DNA from 3 places in the Labrys sp. E2SS-1L genome. Region 1 is predicted to be linked to each of the others. Evidence: riboswitches for the same ligand, from Rfam matches in the RefSeq annotation. Region 1 holds a riboswitch; each other region holds the start of a gene.
The links. A riboswitch is a leader RNA that binds a small molecule or an ion and turns the genes downstream of it on or off. The one in region 1 is predicted to bind cobalamin.
Positions count from the first base shown of each region.

Region 2: another riboswitch for cobalamin. It lies ahead of bluB (5,6-dimethylbenzimidazole synthase); the one in region 1 lies ahead of metE (5-methyltetrahydropteroyltriglutamate--homocysteine S-methyltransferase).
Region 3: another riboswitch for cobalamin. It lies ahead of ACIGJE_RS01745 (CbtB domain-containing protein); the one in region 1 lies ahead of metE (5-methyltetrahydropteroyltriglutamate--homocysteine S-methyltransferase).

Region 1 is NZ_CP172712.1:3,096,585-3,100,790, forward strand. Features, by position in the region: gene metE (5-methyltetrahydropteroyltriglutamate--homocysteine S-methyltransferase) at 1-2,240, opposite strand, end outside; cobalamin riboswitch at 2,505-2,702, opposite strand; cobalamin riboswitch at 2,794-2,988, shown strand; gene ACIGJE_RS14280 (TonB-dependent receptor plug domain-containing protein) at 3,102-4,206, shown strand, end outside.
Region 2 is NZ_CP172712.1:2,097,017-2,101,222, reverse strand. Features, by position in the region: gene ACIGJE_RS09730 (hypothetical protein) at 1-195, shown strand, start outside; gene ACIGJE_RS09725 (TerB family tellurite resistance protein) at 188-823, opposite strand; gene bluB (5,6-dimethylbenzimidazole synthase) at 892-1,629, opposite strand; cobalamin riboswitch at 1,673-1,853, opposite strand; gene ACIGJE_RS09715 (cupin domain-containing protein) at 1,991-2,611, shown strand; gene ACIGJE_RS09710 (ABC transporter substrate-binding protein) at 2,749-3,690, shown strand; gene ACIGJE_RS09705 (ATP-binding cassette domain-containing protein) at 3,975-4,206, shown strand, end outside.
Region 3 is NZ_CP172712.1:388,056-392,261, reverse strand. Features, by position in the region: gene ACIGJE_RS01755 (J domain-containing protein) at 1-481, opposite strand, end outside; gene ACIGJE_RS01750 (CbtA family protein) at 952-1,722, opposite strand; gene ACIGJE_RS01745 (CbtB domain-containing protein) at 1,741-1,953, opposite strand; cobalamin riboswitch at 1,984-2,130, opposite strand; gene ACIGJE_RS01740 (histidine phosphatase family protein) at 2,168-2,722, shown strand; gene ACIGJE_RS01735 (UDP-glucose dehydrogenase family protein) at 2,840-4,156, shown strand.

The DNA of each region.
Region 1 (4,206 bases):
CAGAGCTGGTCGCCGGCGATCCGCTCCTGCGCCCTGGCGAGAAGGTCGCGCATTTCAGCCACGGTGGGGCAGCGGGGCGAGTGGATGTCGTAGACGCCGGGCCCGATCTCGTTGGGGTAGCGATAGGCTCGGAACGCATCGAGCAGCTCCATTCTGGACCGGGCAGTCTCGATCGAGATCACGTCCGCGTCCAGGCCGCCAATGGCATGGATGATGTCGTTGAATTCCGAATAGCACATATGGGTATGGATCTGCGTGGCATCGTCGACCCCCGAGGCGGCGAGACGGAAACAGGCGACGGCCCAGGCGAGATAGGCCTCCTTTTCGGCGTGCCGGAGCGGCAGGCCTTCGCGAATGGCCGGCTCGTCGATCTGGATGATGCGGATACCGGCCCGTTCCAGATCACCGACCTCGTCGCGCAAGGCGAGGGCGATCTGCCGGCAGACCTGCTCGCGCTCGAGGTCGTCCCGCACGAAGGACCATTGCAGCATGGTGACCGGTCCGGTCAGCATGCCCTTGACCGGGCGCTTGGTCAGGGATTGCGCAAAGCGTGCCCATTCCACCGTCATGGCCTGAGGACGTGAGACATCGCCATAGATGATTGGCGGGCGCACGCAGCGCGAGCCATAGCTCTGGACCCAGCCATGCTTGGTGAAGGCGTAGCCGGCCAGTTGCTCGCCGAAATACTGCACCATGTCGTTGCGTTCGAATTCGCCATGCACCAGCACGTCGAGGCCGATCTTCTCCTGCCAGGCGATTGCCTGCCTGGTCTCCTCGCGCAGGAAGTCGTAATAATCGGCATCGCCGATCAGGCCCTTGGCATGGTCGGCGCGCGCTTTGCGCACGGCGCCGGTCTGCGGGAAGGAGCCGATGGTCGTGGTGGGGAAGGGCGGCAGACCGAGCCACTCCTGGGCCCGGCGACGCAGCGGATAGGGATGTTGCCGCTCGCCCATGGCCGGTGTGAGCTCGGCCATTCGGGCGGCGACGCCAGTATCGTGTATACGGGCGGATACGCGGCGGGCCGCAGCTGCTGCGTCCGATTGGGCGAGCTCATCAGCGACGGCCCGCCGCCCGTCGACCAGGGCTGTCGACAAGGTTTTCAGCTCGCCGATCTTCTGGACGGCGAAGGCCAGCCAGCTGCGGAGTTCGGGATCGAACGCGCTCTCGGCCTCGATATCGTAGGGAACGTGGAGCAGGGAACAGCTCGGGGCGAGGACGACGCGGTGGGTGCCGAGGGCCGCGACCTCCGGCTCGATGCGATCCAGCAGGGCGGTCAGGTCGCTCCGCCAGACATTGCGCCCGTCGATCACGCCCAGCGACAGCACCTTGTCCGCCGGTGCCCGTTCGACCGCCTGTCGCAACTGCGCGGGCGCCCTGACGAGATCGAGATGCAGGCCTGCGCTGGGCAGGCCGAGTGCCAGTTCGAGATTGTCGCCGAGGCCGCCGAAATAGGTCGCGACCATGATCTTCAGATCGGAGACGGCGCCGGTGAGAACGTCATAGGCGTGGCGCAGCGCCTTTCGCGTCCTTTCGTCGAGATCGAGTACCAGGCAGGGCTCGTCGAACTGCACCCAGTCCGCGCCCTCAGCGGCAAGCCTGCGCAGGATCTCGGCATAGACGGGCAGGAGCCCTGGCAAAAGGGCGAGAGGATCGAGATCCGTATCCTTGCTCTTGCCGAGCAGCAGATAGGTCACCGGCCCGATCAGCACGGGATGGGTATGGAAGCCGAGCGCTGCGGCCTCCCTGAATTCGTCGATGGGCTTGGCCGAGGCCAGTTCGAAGGCCTGGCCGCGACGGAATTCGGGGACCATGTAGTGATAGTTGGTGTCGAACCATTTGGTCATCTCGAGGGCGGGGACACCGCCGCCATGGCCGCCGTGGCTGCAGCCCGCATGGTCGCGATCGTCATGGCCGCGATCGTTACGGCCCTGGCTGCCGCGCGCCATGGCGAAATAGGTCGAAAGCGGAACGGGGCCGCCTTGCCAGCCATAGTGGCGGGGAATGACGCCGGCCGTCGCACTCATGTCGAGAACCTGGTCGTAGAGCGAAAAGTCGTTGGAGGGGATATGGGTGACGCCGAGGAGGCTCTGCCGGGCCCAGTTGCTGGCGCGCAGCTGGGCTGCCGTCGAGAGCAGGGCGGTTTCGTCCTGCTTTCCGGCCCAGAAGGCCTCCAGGGCCGTCTTGAGTTCGCGGCGTGGGCCGATGCGTGGCGTGCCGAGCGTCGAAATGGGAATGGACATGCGTGTCTCCGGCCGGTGACCTTTGCGGTCCCGGTTCGCGATGAAGGAATTGGTCGAGGCGGAGAGGCGGCGTGCGGTCAGGGCACGCCGCAACACATTCGTCGTCGGACAGCCGGATCGACGGCATCGTAACGCATGATGGCAGTTTGAAGCTTGAACATCGGCAGACCCCATGAGAACTGGGGGCAAAGGCCGTACGGGAGCGCCTGACGCGGCCAGGGACACCGGCTCTGTCATGCAACCACCGGGACACCCCGCCCGAGGACGTTTACGTTCGTCGGGGCAGGTCTCCTGGCTCACGGCTCACCGAACCTGCCAGCCTTCCCACCCGCGTGAAGCAGGCAGTGGCATGATGAGGCAGGCTCTCGCCGTCTACAGTTGCGGGGGCAGCGCCGGCATCGCACCGGCTTCCCTCTTAGCTTCCATCGCGAGAATGGAAGAACCTCGACCACGACAGCAAACGACAAGGCGTCTCGGAAGTCAAGAGAAGATATAAAGACATGTTTATGTGAGGATGTCTTGTCGTTGCCGCTTGACCATGGTGTCCAACCCCACTACGGCGTCAGGGGACGGTTCCTTTCGAGGATCAAATGGGAACGCGACGAGGGCGGATACGCCCGAAGCGCGGCTGCCCCCGCAACTGTGAGCGGTGAGTTCCTGCCAGTACGGCCACTGGATCGCGATCCGGGAAGGCGGCAGGAAACGGCGATCCGCCAGCCAGGAGACCTGCCGTCAGCCGTGGTCACGCGTGAAGACATCGGGCGGGGTGTTCCGATGGAAGCCGAACCGTTCGCGTCCGTAGACGCTGTGGTACGGGCCTCCTCGCGGTGACGGCCACTGGACGTCGCGACGAGGTCTGACGTGATCAACCGTTTCCCTGTAGCCGAGCTGCCCGCCATCGGGCTTGGGCTTTTTGCCTCCCTTGCCGTTTTGTCGATCCTTCCCGCCCAGGCGCAGCCGGCAGGCGCCGAAGAACCGATCGAACTCGATCCCGTCGTCGTGACGGGAGCGCCCACGCCCGCCAACCAGCTCGGCAGCACCGTCACGGTCGTCACGGCCGAGGAGATCGAGAAGGCGCAGCGCCGCACGGTGAGCGACGTGCTGGCCACCGTGCCCGGCCTCAATGTGGTGCAGGCGGGCGGCCCGGGCAGCCAGACCGCGGTCTTCATGCGCGGCACCAACGCCAATCACGTCAAGGTGCTGGTCGACGGCATCGATGTCGGCGATCCCGGCAATCCCAACGGCGCCTTCGATTTCGGCAAATTGCTGGCCGGCGATGTCGAGCGGATCGAGGTGCTGCGCGGCCCGCAAAGCGGCCTTTATGGTGCCGATGCGATCGGCGGTGTGATCGCCATCACCTCCAGGAAGGGATCGGGGACGCCGAAACTGACGGCCCTGCTGGAAGGCGGTTCCTTCGGCACCTTCAACCAGCGCATCGGCCTGAGCGGCTCGCACTCGATCTTCAACTATGCCTTCGGCATCGACCATTTCCGCGCCGCGGACACGCCGGTGACGCCGGTCGCCCTGCTGCCGCCGGGCCAGCGGGCCATCGGCAATCTCTATGGCAACACCGTCTACTCGGCCAGACTCGGGGCAGATTTCAGCGACAGTCTCAGCGCCAGCCTGATCGCGCGCTATTCGGATTCGAAACTCCTGTTCACCGGCGATTCCTTCACCGGACCGAATGCCCTGCACAGCTCGCAGACCGAAGGCCTGCTGCTCACGCGCGGCGAGGTGGTCTGGCACTCGCTCGACGAGCGCTATCGCACCGTCCTGGGTGTCGACTATCTCAGGGATCGCCGCCGCAGCGTGCCCTCGCCGGAGAACATGACGCCGCCCTCCACCAGCATCGGCGAGCGCCTGAAGTTCGACCTGCGCCAGGAGATCGCCCTTACCGACGCGCACAAGGTCACTTTCGGGCTGGAACGAGAAAATTATCGCCTCCAGACCGAGGATCTTACCGCCT
Region 2 (4,206 bases), 1.0 Mb from region 1:
TGGCGCTTTGCCAAGGGCATCAATCTCGCCAGGGTGTTCGAGCAGCCCGGCAATTTCGACCTGGTGCTGTGGATCACCGGCCCGGGGGCCCTGCCCTACCTCGACAATGGCAAGGTGATGGACGCCGAGGCCTGGGGACAGGCCACGCGCATCTTCGGCGGCGACGTCGCGAGCTACGCCTTCTATTTCAATTGAGCGAGCGCCCGGCTGCGGCATCCGGCGCGAGCAGGTGCCGCTTCAGGCGAACGATCGCCTCGCGCTGCAAATCGCTGGCCTCACCATAGGCATTGGCGACCTCGGTCAGCATGTCGATGAGCTGCTGGCGCTCGGGCAAAGACAGGCGGGCGCGGAAAAGCGGCACCAATTCCTCGGCAACCGGCGTGAACACCCGGCCGCGATCCGTCAATTGCAAGGCCTGCTCATAGATACGCTCGCGGTCGCCGATCCCGAGCGGGTCGCTCATCAGGGCGAGGATGGTGTCCCGTTCGGCCCGGGTCAGCAACCCATTGGTGCGGACGAGCTGGATCATCAGGACGACGGCAGCGAGCCTGGGATCATCGATGGCCTTGAGCGAGACACGCTCCAGCGCCTGAGGCCGGACCGTGTCGGCACCCCGGTCGAGCGGGAGGGGAACCACCTTCGGGACGGCCTCGAGCCGGCGTGCTGCCGCCGGCTTGCGGGCCTTGCCGCGCAACAGCCAGAACAGGCCGACGACGGCGGCCACGAACGCTCCGATCAGGATCGCCCTCGGCCCCTCCAGCAGGACCAGGCTGGTGATCAGCAGAGCAATGATCCAGATCGCATTCTTACGCAGGAAATCCATCGCCCGTATCATCCGATCGGGACGGCGCATATCTGCGCCGGCCACCCCAAAGCATTTTGTGCTTTGCTCTATGAAGCTGCATCTCCCATAGCGGCCCGCATGGCGGCGAGCAAGGGATGGCCGGGCTGCCGGCCGTCCCAGCCGTCGAAGCTCAGCACAGCCTCCGGCGGCAGGCGCTGGCGCCAGCCCTTCACCTCCAGTTCGGGCCGGGCATAGGCTTCGTGCACATAGCCCAGGCACAGATAGGCGACCGGCACCACCCGCGCGGGAATGCCCAGCGCCTCACGCAGGCGCGCCGGATCGACGATACTGACCCAGCCGACCCCGACCCCCTCGGCCCGTGCAGCCAGCCAGATATTCTGCACCGCGCAGACGGTGGAATAGCGGTCCATCGCCATGTCATGGGTGCGGCCAAGCACCACCGGGCCGGCGCGGTCGGGATCGCAGGTGATGCACAGATTGACCGGGGCATCGATGATGCCTTCCAGCTTCAGCGCGCGATATTGCGCCTGCTTTTCAGGCGGGAACATTGCCACGGCCTCGGCATTGGCTTCCTCGAACAGAGCCTGCACCTTGCGCCGGGTTTCGGGGCAGCGCAGCACGAGAAAACTCCAGGGCTGCATGAAGCCGACCGAGGGCGCGTGATGCCCGGCCGTGAGGATGCGGGCGAGGACATCATCCGGCACAGGCTGCGGGCTGAACTGGCTGCGAACGTCCCGCCGGGTGAAGATAGCGCGATAGACGGCTTCACGTTCGGCCGGCGAAAACGGCCCCGAGGGCGCGAGCGCCTCGTTGGATGGGTCCATCGTCATTCCCCTTGCGATGGCAATCGCCGCGCCGTCCGCGCACGCCGATCTATCGCCTCCGGCCGGTCTTCTGACTCGGGATCCACCCATCCGGACGCCTTCCCCGCAGAACGAGTGGCCTGAAACCTGCCCGGATAGTCCCCCTTACAGCGTTGGGCACGTCGCGGCTTCAAACCGCGTTCCCGATTCTCCCGCAAGCGGGCACCGAAGGTCTTGCGGGTGTAGCATGGCAGGTGCCGGCTGCCCAGCCGTTTGGGGCGCCGATGCCGAGCTGCCAGCGGCGAAGTGGACAGGGTGCAGGCTTGTGGCCTAGAATCGTCGGCTAGGCTTTCGGGCAATGACGCATCCTGGCAATCGCGAAATGAACAAAATCGATCTCAAACGGCGCGCCGGCGATCAGCCCGATCCCCTGGAACAGGCCAATCCCGTGCGGCTCGGCACCCGCCTTCGCCTGGCCCGGCAGACAAGGGGGCTGACGCTAAAGGCCCTGGCCACGGCCGCGGACTGCTCGGAAAGCCTGTTGTCCAAGATCGAGAACGGCAAGGCTTCCCCTTCCCTGCCGATGCTGCATCGCCTCGTCGAGGTGCTCGGCACCAATATCGGCTGGATGTTCGAGGAATCGGATAGCGAAGAGGGCATCGTCTTTCGCGCCGGCACGCGCCCGCTGATCTCGCTGGACCCGCTCCGGCGCGGCGAAGGCATTTCGCTGGAACGGGTGATTCCCTATTCGCCCGGCCACCTTCTCCAGTGCAACATCCACCATATCGAGGCCGGCGGCGAGAGCGCCGGGCCGATCCAGCACCAGGGCGAGGAAGTCGGCTATGTGCTGGCCGGAACCGTGGAGCTGATGGTCGGCGAGCGCACCTTCAAGCTCTCCGCCGGCGATACCTTCGTGTTCAAGTCGGAACTGCCGCACTGGTATCGCAACACCGGAACCGAGCGCGCCAGCATCTTCTGGGTCAACACGCCCGCCACCTTCTGAGGCTTTACGCCGTCGGCGTTTCAAGAATCCCCGAAACCGCCATTCAAGTAACTTGACATGAATTCAAGTCTCTTGAATGATGCGGATGTCAGAACTGAGAATGAGCCCGGCACGGGCCATCCATGAAGGGAATTGAAATGCGGCTTTCAAAATATCTCGCCGGCTGCGCGGCGGCGGCAGCCCTGGCGCTGTCCCTCGGATCGGTGTCCGCTTCGGCCGACACTTTCGCCCTGGTCACCATCAACCAGCAGGCCCTGTTCTTCAACCAGATCAACGAAGGCGCTGAAGCCGCCGCCAAGGCGGCCGGCGCCAAGCTCGTCATCTTCAACGCCAACAATGTTCCAAGCGCCCAGAACGACGCGATCGAGAACTACATCACCCAGAAGGTCGACGGCATCATCCTGATCGCCATCGACGTCAATGGCGTGAAGCCCGCCATCACCGCCGCCAAGAAGGCCGGCATCCCCGTCATCGCCATCGATGCCCAGATTCCCGACGGCGACAATGTCTCCTTCGTCGGCGTCGACAATCTCAAGGCGGGCGAGGACATCGGCAAGTTCTATGCCGACTACGTCAAGGCCAAGCTGAATGGCACCGCCAAGATCGGCGTGGTCGGCGCCCTCAATTCCTACATCCAGAACCAGCGGCTGGACGGCTTCAAGAAGGCGGTGACGGCCAGCGGCCTCAAGGTCACCTTCCTCGACACCGTCGACGGCCAGAACGTGCAGGACGTGGCGCTGAGTGCCGCCGAGAACCTGATGACGGCCAACCCCGACATGACCACGCTCTACGCCACCGGCGAGCCCGCCCTGCTCGGCACCGTCTCCGCCGTGACCAGCCAGGGGCGCACCGACGGCGTCAAGGTCTTCGGCTGGGACCTGACCAAGCAGGCCATCGAAGGCATCGACCAGGGCTGGGTGACCGGCGTGATCCAGCAGGACCCGGCCGGCGAAGGCAAGGCTGCGGTGGAAGCCCTGACCAAGCTCAAGAAGGGCGAGAAGATCGAGCCGATCATCAACGTTCCCGTGACGATCGTCACCAAGGAGAACGTCGACAAGTTCCGGGGCATGTTCAAGTAACGGGCCGACGGCGATTTCCTGATTAAGGTCGCGCTGCCCCTCACCTTACCTCTCCCCGTAAGAACGGGGCGAGGGGACTTCGATCGCGCATTTCATACCGAAAAGATCTCATCTCGCCCAACCGTTGGGCGAGATGACAGGGCTCAAGAATCGATCACAACGCTTGCGCCCCCTCGCCCCGTTCTTACGGGGAGAGGTAAGGTGAGGGGCAGCGCGAGCTTTCGAGATTTGTGAAGTCTCATTCCCGAAGCCTCGGGACAGACTTTTCATTGCCAGGCGGAACCATGATGGACAGTGGCGAACCCTACCGCGTCAAGATGACCGGTATCTCCAAGCGATACAACACGATCCAGACCCTGGACGACGTATCGCTGATGCTCAGGCCCGGCGAGGTGCTGGGACTGGTCGGCGACAACGGTGCCGGCAAGTCGACCCTGAGCAAGGTGCTCTCGGGCGCCGTGATCCCCGACTCCGGCACGATCGAGATCGACGGCAAGGTACAATCCTTCGCCTCCC
Region 3 (4,206 bases), 2.7 Mb from region 1:
TGTAGCGCGCCTTGATTTCCGGGCCGCTGGCCGTTTCCGGCAGATCGAGCGCGTCGAGGGCCTTGCGCTCCAGCAATTTCAGCCGCCGTCTCTCGGGTTCGGGCGTCCCTTGCGGGCGGCGGAAGCCGTGATCCTCGTCGAAGAAACCGAAGCCGTCATGGATCTCGGGGCCGGGTTGCGGCCCTTCGCCGCGCTTCTTGGCCCAGGGATTGACCCCCATCGTCCAGGTCGGGCGATGGCCGGTGGCGGCATCGCGCTGATAGGCGCTCACCGAGTCGTCCGGCAGGCCGGCGAAATAATTGTAGGTCTTGTTGTAGTCGCGCACATGTTCCAGGCAGAAATGCCAGAACTGGCCCTCGCGGTTGCGCCCCTTGGGCGCGCGAAATTCGCCGGCGTTCCGACAACCGGCATGTTCGCATAGCCGTACGCTCGCCGGCTGGACCTCTTCGGCCCTTGGGCGCACCCGGATGCGATCAAACAAGGGCGAGTCCAGATCCATAATGACACACTATGCGAGGGTGAACACAAATGGGCAAGCGCGAGCTTGGACGCAAGAGCGTTTTGTAACTTGAACGAAGCACATCAAATCGCAAAAACGCTTCAGCCAATCCATGGGAATGGCTTGGAACCAGAAAGCGAGAGCAACCAAGCGTTCATAGCTGAGCACGCTTTGCCCTGGGGTTAATCGAGGCGAAATGCCGCTGCAGAATTTGAAATATGGGGTCCGCTGACCCGAAAAAGAAAGAGGCCGCCCAAATGGCGGCCCAAGTCTTAGGGAGGAAACGCCCAAGGAGGGCAGTGGGGGAGCGCAAAGGCGCATCCGCCACGTCCCTAAAGTGATCCTCATCGGTTCATTTCGCAAGTGCGAAATGAAATAAATTTTGAAAACCGGCCTGAAATCGGGCCAGTGTTGTAAAAATGCGACGTTTGACGCGGTTGGCCGGCCCCTTTTCAGCGGCGAGCGGGGGCCTGCAGCAGTTTCTGTGCTGCAATGCCGAAGGCGATCCCCAGCGTTGCCCACAGCACGGCATGGATGCCGAGTGAGGCGATACGGAACTTCCACAACACCGTGGCCGAAAAATCAGCCGGGATGTCGTTGACCGTCGGCAGGATATGCATGGCCACCACCATCACCGCCAGATAGGCTGCCACCCCCACGAGGTTGGCGTTCCAGCGGCCGAGGCTGGCGGCGAGCCGGTTCGCGGTGCCCAGCGCCGCCGCCATCGTCACGAGGGACAGCAGGATCAAGCCGAAATAGAAGGCGGTGCGCAGGCCGATCGTGTCGGGATTGCCGACGGCCGGTGGATTGGCGGGATATTTGATCTGCGGCACCACCATGATGGCGGCGAAGCCGATGACGGCGATCAATCCGGCGGTTGCGCGCGGGCTGAGGCCGCCGATCCGGCCCTGCGCGAAGGCAAAGATCAGGGCGAAGATGCCGCCGAGCGCTGCGCCATAGGCGACCATGCCTGTGACGAGCCCGTAGCTGGCCTGGACCGGCCGGCTGACCGGCTCTTCCTCGTGTTCATGGGCTGCGGTCGTCTGCGCAGCGCCGGGAGCCGGCGCAGCTGTCGGAGCGGGCGCCGGCTCGGATGCGTGGCTTTCCTCGAAAGCGATGGCTGCGTCGACCTGGGGTTCACCGAACACCCAGGCGAAGCCAGACGCAAACAGTCCGGCCAGGATGCCGATCAGCATCCCCCGGATCAAAAGCGATCTAACCATGTCGTGTGTCCAAGCGCCCTAGTGGCAGGGGAAGCCGAGCAGATGGCGAGCGTCATGCACGAATTCGTGGATGTAGACGCCGGGAATCAGCGAGGTCGCGCCCTGTTCGGCGCCGACGAAATAGATGGCGAGCACGGCCAGGAGCACGGTGAAGAGCGCCCAGGGCAGGATCTCGCGGACCGGGATGGCGATCGGCTGCTGGGCGACGGGTGCCAGAGTTGCGGTGGTCATGAAAAGCTCCTTGGGATTACGCGTCCCGTTACGAGTCATGCTGCCTTGGAAGAGGTCTGACTTCCGGATTGACGCCGCAGCGCCGCCGTTCACAGTGGCGCGACCGTGCCGGAATTCCACCGGCTTCCCACCCTTGGCAAAGCTCTTCCATAAGAGCCCAAGTCACGGATATGTCAATATTCCGGAAGCGACTTTATCTTGGGGAAATGCCTTCATGACGCCACGCCTGACCCTGCTGTGCCATGGCGCGACGCCCACACTGCGTGCGGCGGGGTTTCCGCTCGACGAGGCGCTCGACGCAAGGGGGGCACAGGCGGCCCGGGACCTGCAGGGGCGTTTTGCCAAGGCGACCCGCATCCTGAGCAGTCCGGCGCTCAGGGCCCGCCAGACGGCGCAGACCCTCGGCTTCGAACCCGAGATCGACGGGGCACTGCGCGAATGCGACCATGGCCGCTGGGCGGGGCTCGGCCTGGAGGCGGTGGCCGCCGCCGAGCCCGAAGCGCTTGGAGCGTGGCTGACCGATCCGCAGGCCTGCCCGCATGGCGGAGAGAGCATTGCGGCCCTGATCGCGCGGGTCGGCGCCTGGCTCGATGGCGGGCGGTTCGAGGGCTTCACGCTGGCCGTCACCCATGCCTCGGTGTTGCGCGCGGCGATCATTCATGTCCTCGGCAGCGAGCCTCGTTCCTTCTGGCGCATCGAGGCCGCTCCGCTGGCGAGTGCCGATCTCAGGCCTTCTGCCCGCGGCTGGTCGCTGCGGCTGGAGACATAGAGGCGCTCCGGCTGGGCCTTCCAGCAGAGCTGCTTTTCCTTTTTCGTCATTGGCATGTCGCCGGGCCTTTTGTAGACACGCCTCTGGCGGGTTAGTCGCCCAAACAGGATTGATGTCATGCGCGTTGCAATGATCGGTACGGGTTATGTCGGCCTGGTGACGGGGGCGTGCCTCGCCGATTTCGGCCATGTCGTCACGTGCGTCGACAAGGATCCGGCCAAGATCGAGGGCCTGCTGGCCGGCCGCATGCCGATCTACGAGCCGGGCCTGGAGGATCTGGTGGCGCGCAATGTGCGCGAGAAGCGCCTGTCCTTCACCACCGAGCTCGCCCCCGCCGTGCGCGATGCAGCCGTGGTGTTCCTGGCCGTCGGCACGCCCTCGCGCCGTGGCGACGGCCATGCGGACCTGTCCTATGTCTATGGCGCGGTACGCGAGATCGCCGCGGCGGTCGAGGGCTTCACGGTGGTGGTGACCAAGTCGACCGTGCCGGTCGGCACTGGGGACGAGGTCGAGCGGCTGATCCGCGAGGTCCGGCCCGACGCCGATGTCCGCGTGGTGTCGAACCCCGAATTCCTGCGCGAAGGGGCGGCGATCGAGGATTTCAAGCGCCCCGACCGCATCGTGGTCGGCACCGAGGACGAACGGGCCAAGGAGGTGATGGCCGAGGTCTATCGCCCGCTCCATCTCAACCAGGGGCCGCTGCTGTTCACGGCCCGGCGCACCTCCGAACTGATCAAATATGCCGCCAACGCCTTCCTTGCGACCAAGGTCACCTTCATCAACGAAATCGCGGACCTGTGCGAGAAGGCCGGTGCCAACGTGCAGGAGGTGGCGCGCGGCATCGGCCTCGACAACCGCATCGGCTCCAAATTCCTGCATGCCGGGCCGGGCTTCGGCGGCTCGTGCTTTCCCAAGGATACGCTGGCACTGCTGCGCACCGGCCAGGAGCATGGCGTGCCCCTGCGCATCGTGGAGGCGGTGGTCGGGGTCAACGATGCCCGCAAGGCGGCGATGGCACGCCGCGTCATCGCGGCCCTCGACGGCAATATCGCCGGCAAGACGGTGGCCCTGCTCGGCCTTGCCTTCAAGCCGAACACCGACGACATGCGCGACAGCCCCTCGATCCCGATCGTGCTCGCCTTGCAGGACAAGGGAGCCAAGGTCCGTGCCTATGATCCCCAGGCAATGGAGGAGGCCCACAAGGTTCTGAGCGATGTCGACTATCGCTCCAGCGCCTATGACTGCCTCGACGGTGCCGATGTCGCGGTGATCGTCACCGAATGGGACGAGTTCCGGGCGCTCGACCTCGAGCGGGTCAAGAACCTGCTGACGCACCCGGTGATCGTGGACCTGCGCAACATCTACCGGCTCGAAGACATGAAGCGGCACGGCTTCCGCTATGAGAGCATCGGGCGCGAGGGAACGGCGCCCTGAGCGGAAGACGCCCCGCATATTCGTGCGGCCGGGCGCTGGCGCAACTGGTT